2 regions of the Actinacidiphila glaucinigra genome follow, and region 2 is predicted to be linked to the other one. Evidence: riboswitches for the same ligand, from Rfam matches in the RefSeq annotation. Region 2 holds a riboswitch; the other holds the start of a gene.
The links. A riboswitch is a leader RNA that binds a small molecule or an ion and turns the genes downstream of it on or off. The one in region 2 is predicted to bind glycine.
Positions count from the first base shown of each region.

Region 1: another riboswitch for glycine. It lies ahead of gcvT (glycine cleavage system aminomethyltransferase GcvT); the one in region 2 lies ahead of gcvP (aminomethyl-transferring glycine dehydrogenase).

Region 1 covers NZ_CP109144.1:3,261,571-3,264,971, reverse strand. Annotated here, with positions in the region: gene glyA (serine hydroxymethyltransferase) at 1-284, opposite strand, end outside; gene gcvH (glycine cleavage system protein GcvH) at 348-728, opposite strand; gene gcvT (glycine cleavage system aminomethyltransferase GcvT) at 814-1,929, opposite strand; glycine riboswitch at 2,109-2,209, opposite strand; gene OIE69_RS14205 (AAA family ATPase) at 2,383-3,060, shown strand; gene OIE69_RS14200 (hypothetical protein) at 3,095-3,401, opposite strand, start outside.
Region 2 covers NZ_CP109144.1:7,398,392-7,401,792, reverse strand. Annotated here, with positions in the region: gene gcvP (aminomethyl-transferring glycine dehydrogenase) at 1-1,788, opposite strand, end outside; glycine riboswitch at 1,828-1,942, opposite strand; glycine riboswitch at 1,947-2,051, opposite strand; gene OIE69_RS33350 (PRC-barrel domain-containing protein) at 2,153-2,533, shown strand; gene OIE69_RS33345 (DNA polymerase IV) at 2,446-3,401, opposite strand, start outside.

The DNA.
Region 1 (3,401 bases), 4.1 Mb from region 2:
GGCTGGACGTTGGCGTGCTCGGCGCCGAAGAGCGCCTTGATCCGGTCGATCGCGAGCTGTTCGACGACGTCGACGTGCTCGCAACCGCCGTAGTAGCGGCGGCCGGGGTAACCCTCGGCGTACTTGTTGGTCAGCACCGAGCCCTGGGCCTGGAGCACCGCGACCGGAGCGAAGTTCTCCGAGGCGATCATCTCAAGGGTGGACTGCTGGCGGTGCAGTTCGGCGTCGACGGCGGCGGCGACGTCGGGGTCGAGCTCGTGCAGTGAGCTGTTGAGAAGCGACATCAGGGGGTCATCCGTCCGGAGGTCGGAGTGGACAGGGCGGAGCGTTGGGGAGGGCTCGGGCGGTCAGCTGCCGGTGAAGGCGGTGTACTCGTCCGCGGAGAGCAGGTCGCCCGGCTCCTCGGAGATCTTCACCTTGAACAGCCAGCCGCCCTCGAAGGCCGCCGAGTTCACCAGCGAAGGGTCGTTGACGACGTCCTCGTTGACCTCGGTGACCTCGCCGGAGACAGGGGCGTACAGGTCGCTGACCGACTTGGTCGACTCCAGCTCACCGCAGGTCTCACCCGCGGCGACCGTGTCGCCCACCGCCGGGAGCTGGACGTAGACGACGTCGCCGAGGGCGTTCGCCGCGTGCTCGGTGATGCCCACCGAGGACACACCGTCCGCGTCGGCGGCCGAGACCCACTCGTGCTCCTTGCTGTACCGCAGCTGCTGGGGGTTGCTCATGGCGTGAATTCTCCTGGATGCAGGTATGTGCCGGTGAACGGCTGTCTTGACAGGTGGGACGGCTGTGCCGGATGTGACCGGGACCTCAGCGCTGCCGCTTGTAGAACGGCAGGGCCACCACCTCGTACGGCTCATGCGTACCGCGGATGTCCACGCCCACACCAAGGGCGCCCGGCGCGGCGTGCGCGGCGTCCACGTACGCCATGGCGATCGGCTTGCCCAGGGTCGGGGACGGGGCGCCGGAGGTGACCTCGCCGACCACCTCGCCGCCGCCCGCCACCACGGGGTAGCCCGCCCGGGGGACCCGGCGGCCCTCGGCGACCAGGCCGACCAGCTTGCGCGGCGGCGTGGCCTCGGCCTTGGCGGCGGCCGCGGTCAGCGCCTCGCGGCCCACGAAGTCACCCGGCTTGTCGAACTTCACGACCCGGCCGAGGCCGGCGTCGAAGGGGGTGAGCGCGGTGGTCAGCTCGTGCCCGTACAGCGGCATGCCCGCCTCCAGACGCAGCGTGTCCCGGCAGGACAGGCCGCACGGCACCAGGCCGGCGTCCGCGCCCGCCTCGGTCAGCGCCTGCCACAGCTTCTCCGCGTCGGCCGGGGCGACGAAGAGCTCGAAGCCGTCCTCGCCGGTGTAGCCCGTGCGGGCGATCAGCGCGGGGACCCCGGCCACGGTGCCGGGCAGGCCCGCGTAGTACTTCAGCCCGTCCAGGTCGGCGTCGGTGACCGACTTCAGGATGGCGGGGGAGTTCGGGCCCTGGACGGCGATCAGCGCGTAGGCGTCGCGGTCGTCGCGGACCGCGGCGTCGAAGCCGGCGGCGCGTTCGGTGACCGCGTCGAGGACGACCTGGGCGTTGGAGGCGTTGGCGACGACCATGTACTCCTCGTCGCCGAGGCGGTAGACGATCAGGTCGTCGAGGATGCCGCCGTCGGGCGCGCAGATCATCGTGTAGCGGGCACGGCCCACGGCCAGCGCCGAGATGTGGCCGACCAGCGCGTGGTCCAGCGCCTCGCCCGCGCCCGGACCGGTGACCGTGATCTCGCCCATGTGGGACAGGTCGAAGAGACCGGCCCGGGTCCGCACGGCGGTGTGCTCGTCGCGCTCGCTGGCGTACCGCAGCGGCATGTCCCAGCCCGCGAAGTCGGTCATGGTGGCGCCGAGGGCGCGGTGCAGCGCGTCCAGTGCGGTACGGCGGGATTCACTCATCGGGCGGGCTCCCAAGGCGAGGAAGAGACAGGTAGGGCGATGACGGGGCAGGTCCTCCCCATCTGTCATCGGAACCTGAGAGGTTCACCTGGACCCTCCGGTCGGAGGAGTCCTGGTTTGCACCTTGGGTGGGGCGGCGCCCCCGTTGCCGGGAGGGCTCGCCCGCTTTTCAGATGTGCCTCGAACGCGCGGTATCTGTGCCTGAGAGATTCAAGGGAGGACTTGCTCCTTCGGCGTCCCGCCCGCCGCAGCGGTGCGGAAGCTCTCCCGCGCGGCCTCGAACGGCCGATATGTGATTGAGGGCGCCATCATTGCACGGGCGCCCGCCGTTGTCGCGATCGAGTCCCGGATGTCCCGGTCCGGTTCCGATCCGGTTGTAACGCCGCCGTTTCTCTGGGTAGGCAAAGACACAGGATTTACCATTTCTTGAACGTCGGACCCGGAGGGCGAACTGTGCGGTGGCAGAGTGCGTATGCGACGGCCGGGGGCCCGGCCGTGTCCCGGCCGGTACCGGCGCGGGCCGGGGAGGCGCGCCGTGGGGGGCGCGCCGTGCGGCCGCGCCGGCTGCTCGATCTGCGGCGGGGGCGCCGGCCCGTACGCACCCTGCGCTACCCGCCGGGTGACGTCCTGGTCGTCTCCGGTCTTCCGGGCGGCGGCAAGAGCACCCTCATGCGGCGCGCGAAGGGCGGTGCCCGCCTGATCGACTCGCAGGACGTGAGGGAGCGCTGGCAGGCGCGGCTGCCGCGGCTTCTGCCGTACGCCCTCTACCGCCCCCTGGTGCGGATCGCGCACTACGCCGGGCTGTGGCGGGCGTTGCGCTCGGGCGACAGCGTCGTCGTGCACGACTGCGGCACCCTGCGCTGGGTGCGTGCCTGGGTCGCCCGTCAGGCGCGGCGCCGGGGGCGGGGCATGCACCTGGTGCTGCTGGACGTCCCCGTGCGGACCGCTCTGGACGGTCAGCGCGAACGCGGCAGGGGGGTGTCGGCGTACGCCATGGCCCGGCACCGCAACGCCTCCCGCCGGCTGCTCGCCGAGGCGGAGGCCGGCCGGCTCCCCGGGGTGTGCGTCTCGGTGGTGCTGCTGGACCGCGAAGCGGCCCGGGAGCTCGAGGCCATCGACTTCGACGGCTGAGCGGCCGGGCCGCGACGCGTGAGGGGCGGTACCGCTACTGACCCTGGAGGTCCTCCTGGGCCTGCGGCGCGATCTGCGCCTCGGGCGGCAGCTGCTCCCCCTGGTCGTTCAAGGGGAGCGGCAGCGGGAGCGGAAGCGGCAGCGGCAGCGCGCCGGTGAGCAGCTTCGGCACCGCCAGCAGCAGGGCCTGCAGGTCGGCGACGACGGTGGCGACACCGGCCGTCACACCCGCGAGGTCCTTGGCGACCACCTTGGCCAGCAGGTCCGTGACGTCCTGGACCAGCTTGGTGAGCGCGTTCTTGACGTCGGTGACGGCGTCCGCGGCGCTCTGGTCGCCCGGA
Region 2 (3,401 bases):
GCGCCGGCTGTCGCCGTTCGCGCGGTGGTAGGCGCGGACGGCCAGCAGGCCGGCGAGCTCGCCCTGGGAGCCGGCGTTCGGCTGGAGGCTGACATTGTCGTAGCCGGTGACCTCGGCGAGGCGCTCCTCCAGCTCACGGATGAGGGTCAGGTACCCCTCGGCCTGGTCGGCCGGCGCGAAGGGGTGCATCGCGCCGAACTCGGGCCAGGTCACCGGCTCCATCTCGGTGGTCGCGTTGAGCTTCATGGTGCAGGAGCCCAGCGGGATCATGCCGCGGTCCAGCGCGTAGTCGCGGTCGGCGAGGCGGCGCAGGTAGCGCAGCATCGCGGTCTCGGAGCGGTGCTGGTGGAAGACCGGGTGGGTCAGGTAGTCCACGCCGCGGGCCAGGCCGGCGGGCAGTGCGTCCTCGGTGGCCGCGTCCAGGGACTCGACGTCGGCGGTCACACCGAAGGCGCCCCAGACCGCGGCGAGATCGGCGCGGCCGGTGGTCTCGTCGCAGGCGATGCCGACCAGGTCCGCGTCGACCTGGCGCAGGTTGACCCCGGCCTCGCGGGCGGCGGCCACGACCTCGGCGGCACGGCCGGGCACACGCGCGGTGACGGTGTCGAAGAAGGCACCGGTGGTCACCTCGACGCCGCCGGCGCGCAGGCCGGCGGCGAGGACCGCGGCGTAGCGGTGGGTGCGGCGGGCGATCTGCGCCAGGCCGTCGGGGCCGTGGTAGACCGCGTACATCCCGGCCATGACGGCGAGCAGCACCTGCGCCGTGCAGATGTTGCTGGTGGCCTTCTCGCGGCGGATGTGCTGCTCACGGGTCTGCAGCGCAAGGCGGTAGGCCTTGTCCCCGTCGGCGTCGACGGAGACACCGACCAGGCGGCCCGGCAGGCTGCGGGCGTACGTGTCGCGGACGGCCATGTAACCGGCGTGCGGGCCGCCGAAGCCCATGGGCACTCCGAAGCGCTGGGTGGTGCCGACCGCGATGTCGGCGCCGAGCTCGCCCGGGGAGGTGAGCACGGTCAGGGCCAGCAGGTCGGCGGCGACGGTGACGATCGCGCCGATCGCGTGGGCCTGCTCGACGACCGGCTTGAGGTCGCGCACGGCGCCGGAGGCGCCCGGGTACTGCAGCAGCACGCCGAAGACGCCGCGCTCGGCGATCTCCGCCGGGATGCCGTCGCTGAGGTCGGCGACGACGACCTCGACACCGGTCGGCTCGGCGCGGGTCTCGATGACGGCGACGGTCTGCGGGAAGGTGTCGGCGTCGATCAGGAAGACGCCGTCCTTGACCTTGCCGACGCGGCGGGCGAGTGCCATCGCCTCGGCGGCCGCGGTGCCCTCGTCGAGCAGCGAGGCACCGGAGGTGGGCAGCCCGGTGAGGTCGGCGACGACCGTCTGGAAGTTCAGCAGGGCCTCCAGGCGGCCCTGGGAGATCTCCGGCTGGTAGGGCGTGTAGGCCGTGTACCAGGCGGGGTTCTCCATGACGTTGCGCAGGATGACCGGCGGGGTGAAGGTGCCGTGGTAGCCGAGGCCGATCATCGGCCGCAGCACCTGGTTGCGGTCGGCGAGCGACCGCAGCTCGGCGAGGACCTCGGGCTCGGTGCGGGCGCCGGACAGGCCGAGCGCCTCGGCGCTCTTGATGGCGTCCGGGACGGCTGCGGCGGTCAGCTCGTCCAGCGAGCCGTAGCCGACCTGCGCGAGCATCTTGGCCTGCGCACCGGCGTCGGGACCGATGTGACGCTGCTCGAAGGGGATGCCGCGCTCCAGCTCGGAGAGTGGGATGCGGTTGGCGGTCATCAGCGGAGGCCTCCTGGTCTGGCGCGACACGGCCTCCCCCTCTGTCATCTGAACCTGAGAGCTTCACCGTCCCGCACACGCGCCGGGACGGCTTTCACCGTCGGTGAGGAAGGGGCCGCGCACAGTTTGTGCCGCCCTTTCCTGCTTTCCAGAGTGACCTCGCCCATGCGGTACGGATGCCTGAGAGATTCCGGGGAGGGTTTGCTCCTTCGGCGCCCGACGGGCGGTTCCCCGCGTCGCCAGGACTCTCCCGCAAGGGGTCAGCAGCCGCTGTCAGCGTACCAGCGCGGTCAGGGAGCGGGTCATGTGACAGCCGCCACCTTTCGTGCCTAAATAGGATTAATCGCGATCAGTTGGAGGGACCGTGCAGACCGGCATCGATCCGCGCAGCCTCATCGGACGCAGGGCCTTCGACCGCAACGGGATGAAGATCGGCACCGTCGACGAGGTGTACCTCGACGACGCCACCGGAGAACCCGAATGGGCCGCGGTGCGCACCGGTCTCTTCAGCCGTGACGCGTTCGTGCCGCTGGAACCGAGCGAGTTCACCGGGGAAGAGCTGCGCGTGCCGTTCGACAAGGCACTGATCAAGGACGCCCCGGACTTCGGCGTGGGCCGGCACCTCTCCCCCGAGCAGGAGCTCCAGCTCTACCACCACTACGGCATGAGCGGGCCCTCGCTCTCCGGCCCGGTGCCGGAGCCCCCGCCGGACCGCGACTTCGGCACGCTGGCCGGCGACAGCTGACGCGGGAGTCCCGGCAGGTCCGATAACACCAGCGGGAGCGGCTCGGACGGCTCCAGCTCCGCATCGGTCACCGCGAAGGTGCGCACCCGCCCAGGCTCCGCCGAACCCGGCTCCTCGAAGCGCACGGTGACCCTGCCGACCCCGCTGCCCTGCACCCACCCGGCGCCGTACTCGGTGTGCCGTACGTCCTGGCCGGGCACCCAGCGCCGCTCCGCCGGACCGGCCTCCTCCGCGGGCCGCTCCGGAGTCCCCTGCGACGCGCCGGAATCCTCGTCCGCAGCGCTCTCCTCGTCCCGTTCCGCCGCCTGGGCGAACAGGTCCTCCTGCGTGAAGTCGGCGAGCCCGGCGACGCCGACCCCGAGCAGCCGGACGCCACCGGTGATGTCGACGGCCTCCAGCAGCCGAGCCGCGGTCTCCCGGACCACCGCGAGGTCGTCGGTCGGGGCGCGCAGGGTCTCCGAGCGGGTCAGCGTCGTGAAGTCGTAGCGCCGCACCTTCAGCACCACCGTGCGGCCCGAACGGCCGGCGGAGCGCAGCCTGCGCACGCAGCGTTCGGCCAGCCGGTCCACCTCCAGCCGTACCCGTACCCGGTCGGTGAGGTCCACGTCGAAGGTGTCCTCCACCGAGACCGACTTGCTCTCCCGGTCGGCGACCACGGGCCGCTCGTCGATCCCCAGGGCCATCCCGTGCACATGGGCGCCGTGCGCCTTGCCGAGCAGCCGCACCAGCTCGGCCTCCCCCGCCTCCACCACCTCGCCGACCGTGAGGATGCCCGCCCGCCGCAGGTGTTCCGCCGTCGCGGGACCCACGCCGGGCAGCGTACGGACCTGCATGGGGGCCAGCAGCTCACGCTCGGTGCCGGGCTCGA